DNA from 3 places in the Bacillus sp. GM2 genome. Region 3 is predicted to be linked to each of the others. Evidence: riboswitches for the same ligand, from Rfam matches in the RefSeq annotation. Region 3 holds a riboswitch; each other region holds the start of a gene.
The links. Region 3 has a riboswitch for S-adenosylmethionine ahead of ACVC9U_RS03460 (MetQ/NlpA family ABC transporter substrate-binding protein). Riboswitches for the same ligand answer to the same signal wherever they lie in the genome.
Positions count from the first base shown of each region.

Region 1: it holds a riboswitch for S-adenosylmethionine, as region 3 does, so the genes downstream of both, ACVC9U_RS13040 (bifunctional homocysteine S-methyltransferase/methylenetetrahydrofolate reductase) here and ACVC9U_RS03460 (MetQ/NlpA family ABC transporter substrate-binding protein) in region 3, are expected to answer to the same signal.
Region 2: it holds a riboswitch for S-adenosylmethionine, as region 3 does, so the genes downstream of both, ACVC9U_RS20530 (5-methyltetrahydropteroyltriglutamate--homocysteine S-methyltransferase) here and ACVC9U_RS03460 (MetQ/NlpA family ABC transporter substrate-binding protein) in region 3, are expected to answer to the same signal.

Region 1 covers NZ_JBRKSZ010000007.1:2,350,231-2,353,504, forward strand. Annotated here, with positions in the region: partial or broken gene ACVC9U_RS13030 (CvfB family protein) at 1-770, opposite strand, end outside; gene ACVC9U_RS13035 (YajQ family cyclic di-GMP-binding protein) at 912-1,403, shown strand; SAM riboswitch class I at 1,481-1,592, shown strand; gene ACVC9U_RS13040 (bifunctional homocysteine S-methyltransferase/methylenetetrahydrofolate reductase) at 1,672-3,274, shown strand, end outside.
Region 2 covers NZ_JBRKSZ010000008.1:1,160,633-1,163,906, reverse strand. Annotated here, with positions in the region: gene ACVC9U_RS20540 (chorismate--pyruvate lyase family protein) at 1-240, shown strand, start outside; gene ACVC9U_RS20535 (DUF3298 and DUF4163 domain-containing protein) at 339-1,022, opposite strand; SAM riboswitch class I at 1,698-1,807, shown strand; gene ACVC9U_RS20530 (5-methyltetrahydropteroyltriglutamate--homocysteine S-methyltransferase) at 1,881-3,011, shown strand; gene ACVC9U_RS20525 (glycosyltransferase family 39 protein) at 3,152-3,274, shown strand, end outside.
Region 3 covers NZ_JBRKSZ010000007.1:479,280-482,553, reverse strand. Annotated here, with positions in the region: gene ACVC9U_RS03465 (MDR family MFS transporter) at 1-669, opposite strand, end outside; gene ACVC9U_RS03460 (MetQ/NlpA family ABC transporter substrate-binding protein) at 790-1,614, opposite strand; SAM riboswitch class I at 1,671-1,778, opposite strand; gene ACVC9U_RS03455 (sunset domain-containing protein) at 1,909-2,589, shown strand; gene ACVC9U_RS03450 (ABC transporter permease) at 2,617-3,274, opposite strand, start outside.

The DNA of each region.
Region 1 (3,274 bases), 1.9 Mb from region 3:
GCGCTCTTTGATATCCTCCGGGTCGCTTTTATCCCAAAACGGCATCGCGCCGTTTCTCGTTCTCATATAAGTCAAAATTTGTTCTGCATCAACCGACAAGGCATCCTGCTTTCTTGGCAGAAGCGACAGATTAACAGAACCGTCTTCTTTTACTTTGATCACCCTTGCGGTCAGCTTTTCGCCGAGCCTCGGCTCTTCCTTTCGCTCAGAAGAATGGATAAAGCCTCTGATGCCGGTTTCGGAAATCATAAAAGAGCCTGATGCGATCAAGCGGTAGATCGTCCCGGTGAGCTCTTTATTCATCAAACCGGGTGAAGCTTCAGTAAACAGCTCGCTGATCTTATCCTCCGGCGCCGGTTTGGCAAACATCCTTCCGTGCCCCGTGATTTTCAGCATACAGTACAGCCTGTCCCCTTTTTGCGGCCATACTGATTCATACGGCGGGAGATGCTCTGTCGCAACGAGGGCGTCCTTGGAGAGCCCGACATCGACGAAAACCCCCATGCCGCTGACGGCATCAACGACTTCCACCCAGCCGTACTGTTCAGCGCTGATGATCGGCTTTCTCATCGTAGCTGCCAGGCGATCTTCATGATCGACATATAAAAAGACATCGACCTCCTCTCTGTCTTCAATATCCTCGGTGATCTCGCTCTGATGCAGAAGGACCGCCGTTTCGCCGTCCGTCAAAAAGTAACCGTAATCGGCTTTATGATCTATTTTCAATGTTAGCTGCTGTCCTGGTTTCATACTGTTTCTTCCTTTCTTATCCGCCTGTTTTTCTTTTTCTTATTATTCCTCCAATGTTCAAATTATTGCCGGATCGCGGCCAGACAAACCGCTCGATATTGGAAGTTTCACCTTATTCTACTATAATTGACTCATAAGTAAAATGGATGGAGGTTTTTCACATGGCGAAAGAAAGCTCATTTGATATCGTCTCAAAGGTTGAACTGCCTGAAGTTCAAAACGCAATCCAGACCGCTCTTAAGGAAATCGGCACACGCTATGATTTCAAAGGGTCAAAAAGCAGCATCACACTCGAAGGAGACGAGCTCGTTCTTGTATCGGACGACGAATTTAAAATGAACCAGCTGAAAGACGTGCTTGTCGGCAAACTGATCAAGCGGAACGTCCCGACGAAAAACATCGAATACTCAAAGCTTGAGAACGCTTCGGGCGGTACGGTCAGACAGCGCGGAAAACTAGTTCAGGGCATCGACAAAGAAAACGCAAAAAAAATCAATAACCTGATAAAAAAATCGGGTCTGAAAGTTAAATCGCAAGTGCAGGACGATCAAGTCCGCGTAACCGGAAAAAATAAAGACGACCTTCAGCAAATCATTGCGATGGTGAGAGAAGCCGACCTGCCGATTGATGTTCAATTTATAAATTTTCGATAAATTCTTAATTTACTGTTGATTATTCCTCCGATTTTCGGTAAATTGAGTAAAAGTAATCAATAGAAACTGAATAGCTGTTCTTATCAAGAGAGGCAGAGGGACTGGCCCGATGAAGCCTCAGCAACCGGTGAATGAATATTCATGACCAAGGTGCTAAATCCAGCAAGCAGTCTGCTTGGAAGATAAGAAGACGGACAAATGTCGATGAAAAGTCTTCTGCTTCACAGAAGACTTTTTTGTTTATCAAAAATGCTTAAGGGGGAAAACGATGGGTTTTTTGGAGGATATAAAAAGCAAAACGTTAATTGCGGACGGCGCAATGGGCACACTTCTGTATTCCTACGGGATCGACAGGTGTTTTGAGGAACTGAACATCTCCAAGCCCGAAGAAGTGAGACGCGTCCACGAAGCGTATGTACAGGCCGGCGCCGATATCATTCAAACGAATACGTACGGCGCAAACTTCATCAAGCTGTCCAGATACGGACTCGAAGACGAAACAAAACAAATCAACGAAAAAGCGGTCCGTCTCGCCCGCTCCGCCGCCGGTTCTGCTTATGTTCTCGGTACGCTCGGCGGAATCCGGACGTTCAACAAAAACTCGTATTCTCTCGAGGACATTAAAAGAAGCTTCCGCGAACAGCTCTATCTTCTGTTAAATGAGCAGCCGGATGGACTTCTGCTCGAAACCTATTACGATTTAGAAGAAGCGCGCGAAGTTTTAAAGATTGCCAGAAAGGAAACCGAGCTGCCGGTCATTTTGAATGTCTCAATGCACGAAGAAGGCGTTCTTCAGGACGGGACCCCGCTTGCGAACGGCCTGAAGCAGCTGGCATCCCTCGGCGCAGACGTCGTTGGCATCAACTGCCGCCTCGGCCCTTATCATATGATCAGAGCGCTTGAAGAAGTCCCGCTTTTAGAAGACGCCTATCTTTCCGTCTATCCGAACAGCAGCCTCCCGTCCCTTGTCGAAGGCAGGCTTGTTTATGAGACGGATGATGAATATTTCAGGGAAAGCGCGGAGGAATTCCGCAATCAAGGCGCACGGATCATCGGCGGCTGCTGCGGAACGACGCCGAACCACATCAGGGCGATGGCTGAGGCGGTCAAAGGGCTTCCTCCAGTCACCGAAAAGCGCGTGAAAATTAGAAAGAAAGCGGCGCTTGCCGTTCAAAATGAAAGGACAGAGCCCGTTCTTGACGATCTGGCCAAGCAGAAACGGTCCATTATCGTCGAGCTCGATCCTCCAAAACAATTAAACTTTGATAAATTTTTGCACGCCGCTGAGGAACTTCAATCAGCCGGAATCGATGCACTGACATTGGCGGACAACTCGCTTGCCACACCGAGGATCAGCAATGTCGCCTGCGGCGCGCTCTTAAAACAGCGCCTCGATATGAGGTCGCTGATCCATATCACATGCAGAGACCGCAACCTGATCGGCCTGCAGTCCCATCTAATGGGGCTCGATACACTCGGGCTGTCAGACGTGCTGGCGATTACCGGCGATCCGTCGAAAATCGGCGACTTTCCGGGAGCGACTTCCGTCTATGACCTGACATCGTTCGATTTGATTAGCCTGATCAAACAGTTTAACGAAGGCTTGTCATATTCGGGTAAACCGCTCGGCAAGAAAACAAATTTCTCAGTGGCGGCCGCCTTCAATCCGAATGTCAGACACATTGACAAAGCGGTGAAACGGCTTGAGAAAAAAATCGCCTGCGGCGCAGACTATTTCATTTCCCAGCCTGTCTATTCAGAGGAGCAGCTCATCAAAATCCACGAGGAAACAAAGCATCTTGAAACACCGATCTATATCGGCGTCATGCCGCTGACCAGCAGCCGCAACGCGGAATTCATCCACAACGAAA
Region 2 (3,274 bases), on a different contig from region 3:
AAACAAGATTTGCAGGAAGAAAGACTTCCCATCGGGAAAATCATTGCAGAACTGGAGTCAAGGCGTGAAATTTTCAGCACGGGCGACTGCCAGGGAAAACATTTCACACACCTTGTACCTGTTTCGGCAGACCGGACATATGCTTTTAAAAAATATCAGATCATCAGCGGCCGACAGTGCATGTTCTATGTCTGCGAGCTGTTCGATTTAGAAAAAATCTGCGAACTGACGCCGGGCTGAATCATGCCCGTCAGCTGCCGCTTTATGAAAGAGCTTCCAAAACCTCCCCAATCCTTCTTCCCTCAAAACAAAAACCCCTGCGAAACAGGGGCTGTTATTTATTGATACACCGTTTTCGGAACGGCAACGACCGGATTTCCGGCAGCATAAGGGGCTACATCGTATTGCTGGAAGACGATCGCAATGCCGTCTTTTGTGTAATAAAAAGCCGTGTTTTTACCAAGGACGATGTCTTTCTTCTTCACATCCGGGAAGAAAATGTCGCTGTGTTTTTGAATATAGTTGTAAATGTATGTTTTTGTCTTATCCATTTTCGATTTTGTATTTAGGATGTCTGATAAATACACCCGTTTTTTAGAGGCAAGGTCATAGTTGAAAGAGCGGACTGCCGTATTTCCGTGCGCTCCGCCGGAGTAGACGTAATTACTTGTCAGGATGCTCAGCTTTTGGCCGGTCCGGTATTTCACTTCAAAGGACGTTTGGTAATCGGTTTGGTATCCGTGCTGTTGACCGTCTTTCTTGTTTTTTACATAATCTTTGTAGGACTGCTCAATATAACGTTTAAAATCTTTGTTGATCTTATTTTGGAGAGATTTGGTGCTTACATTTGAAACCTGCGGGTATTTCAAAGCCTTAACGTTTTTGTAAGTATGGCTCGTGACCGTCGGCTTTTTTTCATTTGCCGCGTATGCAGAAGGAAGTGCGGCCGCACTGTACAGCGCAAAAAACAATATCCCTGTCATCAACATACCTAACGCTTTAAACACTGTTTTTATGTTCATAAGAACCCTCCTTAATCTTTCATTGTTTATCATACCCACTTTGAAATCAGGTACACATGATAGACCGGTGAACTCGATAAAAAGTTTCAGTTTTTGAAAAATATTCTAATTCAATGCGATTCACATGTATTTTAGAGATTTGGAGTCAGACGATCGACAGCTCCAATATGAAGCATATCAACACATCCTGTCCTTAACCGAAAAAGAAGTCGATTGGGCCTATTAAGTATGGGATCAATTAATAAAAGATCTTGATGGTAAAGACAATCATAAAGCGCAATTTCTCTATCATTGAGCATTAGTGACCCGGAAAACAGAATGCTAAGTGACGTATAAAATTTGGAGAGTCGGATTGGCAGGGGATCAACAGCGGAAAATAGTCGTCAAACACCTCGTTGATTGTTTTAACGGCTGCCTTTACGAAAAAAATTACACGCTGATTCGATTTGATATGATCTAAAGCCTTAGACACTTATACGATCCTTGAAGGATGACGATATCAAAAGCACTGCCGCCGGTTTAATCGCAGAAGAAGAGATTGAAAAATATCAAAAAAAGTACAAAACCGTCTGGAAAAATACTCGAATAAATTAAAAATGCTCTTTTATTAACCATTGACATTTTTATAAAAAGTATTAATATTAAAATTATTAAAAAAATCGCATAAAAAGGTTTTCCTTATCAAGAGTGGTGGAGGGACTGGCCCTGTGAAACCCGGCAACCGCTGTCTATGACAGAATGGTGCTAAATCCTTAAGAGCATGTTCGTGCTCTTGAAGATAAGGAGGAGATTGAATATATCAAGCTCTTCCTTATCGGGAAGGGCTTTTTTATGTCTATAAAGAAAGAGGGATGAAGCATGACACAATCAACTGATGTACTGAAGCAAACGCCTGGAAGAAAAATCGGACCGTACAGAGCTGATCAGGTGGGAAGCCTTTTAAGGTCTGAGCCCGTAAAAAAAGCGCGTATTCAAAAAGCGAACGGTGAAATTAGCGCTGAGCAACTGCGCGAAGTCGAAAACGAAGAGATTAAGCGCATTGTCGAAAAGCAAAAAGAAATTGGCCTTAAAGCCGTTACTGACGGGGAATTCCGCAGGTCATGGTGGCATTTCGATTTTCTTGAAGGACTTGATGGCGTAGAAGGATACACAGCGGACAAGGGCATTCAATTTCATAATGTTGAAACGAAGCCGCGAGGTATCAAAGTAACAAGCAAAGTCGATTTTACAAACCATCCGATGCTGGAAGATTATCAATTTCTTCATGATATTGCGGGCACACATACGCCGAAAATGACGATTCCGAGCCCGAATATGCTGTTTTTCAGAGGAAAACTTGGAGAAAGCCCGTACAAGGATCTGGATGAGTTCCATCACGATGTCGCGCAGGCTTACAAAAAAGCGATCCGCGCATTTTACGACGCCGGCTGCCGCTATTTGCAGCTGGATGATACGGCCTGGTCGGTATTTTTCTCAGACAAAGGACATGAGCAGATCAAAGCATTCGGCCGCCAGCCTGATGAACTGCGCCAGTCTTTCGCCAACACGATTAATGAAGCAGTTGAAGGACGCCCGGACGATTTGACGGTCACCATGCACATCTGCCGCGGCAACTTCCAATCAACATGGGTGGCGGAAGGCGGCTACGATGCGGCTGCTGAAACGATTTTCGACGGACTCAATTTAGACGGACTTTTCCTTGAATTTGATGACGAGCGCTCCGGCGGCTTCGAACCGCTTCGCTATGTCAAACGGAAAGACTTGCAGGTCGTCCTCGGCCTCATCACATCCAAATTCGGTGAGCTTGAAAACCCGGATGCCATTAAGCGGCGCATCGAAGAGGCTTCCCGCTACGTCGACCTGAACCAGTTGTGCCTAAGCCCGCAGTGCGGCTTTGCCTCCACAGAAGAAGGCAACCTCCTGACGGAAGAGCAGCAATGGGAAAAACTGCGCCATGTCGTCGAGATCGCTGAAGACGTATGGAAATAACATCTCATATTTGAGACATGCCTAATGACGGCATGTCTCTTTTTTTTTGCCCCTTTATACAATTTAAAATTCCTTCTTGATTTGTTCATAGTTTGATCATATTTGGCTTCTATAATGCTCTTTAGTGAGGTGATCGAACAATGATTAAAAAAAGGAAAATCGATATATTCCTGGTCTTCATTCTTGTATTATCCGCAGCATTAAACTTGTACGGCATCTGGAATAGTGACACAGACAACGCCTACTATACGGCGGCCGTCGAA
Region 3 (3,274 bases):
CCATTGCGAATAAGCGATCCAGCCGAGCAGGTAGCCCGTACATATGACCAAAAGCGCAGAAAATTTCGATTTCCCGCTGACTGAATCGGCATGATCCAAAACAGATGACTGCATGGCTTTTTCAGACCGGATGCGTTTAAATCCGAAAAACGCAATCATGAAGAAGACGGCGTACAGCATCGCATTCGCGAGAAAAACATACGTAAATGAAAAAGAAGCGACAATTCCGCCGAGCGCTGAGCCAACTGCCACACCTGCATTTTGGGCCACGTATACAGCGTTGAACGGCTTTCTGCCGCCTTCCGGCCAAACTGATCCGGCCATTGCATAGCATGCCGGAAAAACGATCCCTGATCCAAAACCGGCCAACGTTAAGAAAAGAATGTACTGGAACCAATCGTGAAAAAAGACGAGGCCAGAAAGGCTCGCAAACGTGATCACAATTCCAAGAACAACCGTTTTAAATCCGCCGATTTTATCGAATAGATATCCCCCGAACAGGTTGCCCAGCACATTTGCCCCTGAGTTCAGCATCAGCACAAATCCGGCCGCTGTCAGCGACTTTCCCAAATGCTGATGGATATAGATGGTATTCAGCGGCCATAAAAAAGATGCCCCTGTGACATTGATAAACATTCCGATGACCAATAGCCATAATGTGCGCGGCATAGCGTTTCCTTCTTTCTCTTTAGCATTCCCTCTAGATTCTATTCGTTTTGCCCATTTTTTTCAATTGACACGATTTCGATTTTCAACATAAAAAACCCCCTTTTTAAAGGGGGAATTTTTTTATGATTGCGTCATCCATTTCGGCTTTCCGAAGCCGGCGAATTCCCGATCGATCGCATCTTCGAAAGCTTTGGATTTTACCGCTTCTTTGAGATCTTTGGCGAATGGCTTGTCTTTGTTTTTTTCATCCACTACCACTTGATTGCGGTAGCGGTCAGGCATGTTCTCAAGCGCCAGCGCGTCCTGCAGCTTCATATTGGCGGAGAGAGCGAAATTGCCCGGGACAGCCGCGATATCCAGGTCATCGACAGCTCTTGGAAGATTGGCGGATTCAAGCTGTTTAAATGTCAGCTTTTTCGGATTTTCTGCAATATCCTGCACAGATGCTTTCAATGTGTCGACATCGCTTTTCAGCCGAATCAGCCCCTGATCCTGAAGCGTTAAAAATGCCCTGGCGGCATTGGCCGGATCGTTTGGCACAGCCACTTCCGCCCCGTTTTTGACATCGTTCAAGTCGTTATATTTGGCAGAATAGAGACCCATCGGAGCGGTCGGCACAGAAATGAGCGCCGCAAGATGTTTATTGTTTTCTTGATTGTATGATTTCATAAAAACCTCATGCTGAAACAAATTGGCGTCGAGTTCGCCTTCGCTTAATGCCGTGTTCGGCTGTACATAGTCGGTGAATTCGACAACTTCAACTTTGTAGCCTTTTTTCTCAAGTTCAGGCTGAATCGCTTTTTTGACCATATCGTAATACGGTCCTGCAGTAGCGCCTATTTTGATCGTTTTGCCGTCGCTTTCGGCATTGTTTCCGCATGCGGCCAGAAGCGCCAAGCTTAGGACCAGTACCAGCGCAGAAGTCCATTTTAATAACTTGTTCATGTATATCTCCTCCTCCAAAATAAAAAAAACTCTTTCAGCGCCTGAAAGAGTTGTTCAACTTATCTTTCAGAATGCGCCTGACATTCTGCTGGATTTAGCACCTTGCTCTGCTGCAGGTTGCTGAGATTTCGCCGGGCCAGTCCCTCCATCTCTCTTTATAAGCTCCATATTCGGTTTTTAAATGATTTCTCTATTTTACGTTTGAATATTTAGATTTGCAAGAAGTTTTTTGGCATAAACATTTTTTTCTTTTTAAGCTAAAATATAGTTATCAAACACGAAAGGAGACGAATCATGGAATCTATCATGCTGATCGGGTTTTTATCCTTCATTTTTTCCATCTGCTATCTTGCCTTTCATTTTATCAAAAGGATCTTTTCTCCAGGCAAAAGGTTTTCCAGAAAACTCTTTTATCCTTGTTTTGCAGGCGGACTTCTCCTCCTGATCATCTCTCTTCCTTATTACGATGAAGAAACATATGCCGTCGATGAGACAAAAACAGAGGACCTGACAACCGAGCTTCAAGAACTGAAAACTGAACACAGCGCTGTGCAAAAGGAGCAAACCGCATTAAAGCAGCAGCTCAATCAAGCAAACGAAAAACTGAAGGCAGTCAAAACGGAGAATGACACATTAAAAAAAGAAAATGAAAAACTGACAAAAGAAAAAGACTCGCTTACGAAAAAAACAAAATCGCTGTCAGAAAAACTGGCCAAGGCTGAAGAAAAAAGCGGCAGTGCCGAAGCCACTGTAAAAGAAAAGAACGCCACCGCTCAGGCCGGAACGTCACACAGCGCGCCCGCCGCTAAGAAAAGCAGCGGTGAAAGCAAACAGGAGTGCAAAATCAAAGGAAGCGTCAACCATATTTATCATACACCGGGAAGTACATATTATGACCGCACGAAAAACGTCGCTCGCTGGTTCTGCACAGAACAGGAGGCGCGTGATGCGGGGTACAGACCTCCGAAACGTTAAAAAAGCCGGCATACCGCCGGCTTTTTTTTACAGCTCTCTTCTTAATGCTGTCAGCACGTTCGTTCTTGTCGCTTTAATGGCCGGATTCAAGCCGGAAAGAATGGCGACACCTGCACTGATCAAGGTCGCGATGAGGACAAGACTGACCGGAATGTACGAGAAGGTGATGCTGAGCTCTGCCGCACTCGCTTCTCCTTCTGAAACCGATGATAAAATCACCGGTATAATCATGTTTACTAAAAAGCTGACGCCATATGAAATGATAATACCTAAAACAGATCCTAAGATACCGATATAGGCGCTTTCCAACAGGAACATTTTCCGGATCACGTTCGGGCTTGCCCCGATCGCTTTCATAATGCCGATCTCCTGCGTCCGCTCTGTAACCGCCATAGTCATCGTGTTGAAAATGCCGATCGCTGAAATCAAGACGGCAATGACTCCGACGAAGATCAGACCGATTTTAAAAGCCATGAAAAAAAGATTGATGCTATCGAGTTTTTTCGTTATTGAATCGACGTAGTAGCCTTTATCCTCCAAATCTGTTGTCAGCTGTCCGACATGTTCAAAGTTATCCGCGTAAACCGAGAGCGTTTTTTCGATCGTGCCGTTGTCTTTGTCCGCCTTCAGAAAACCGGTGATGTCTTTTTGCATGTCGTTGCTGACATAGACTGTTGAATCGCTT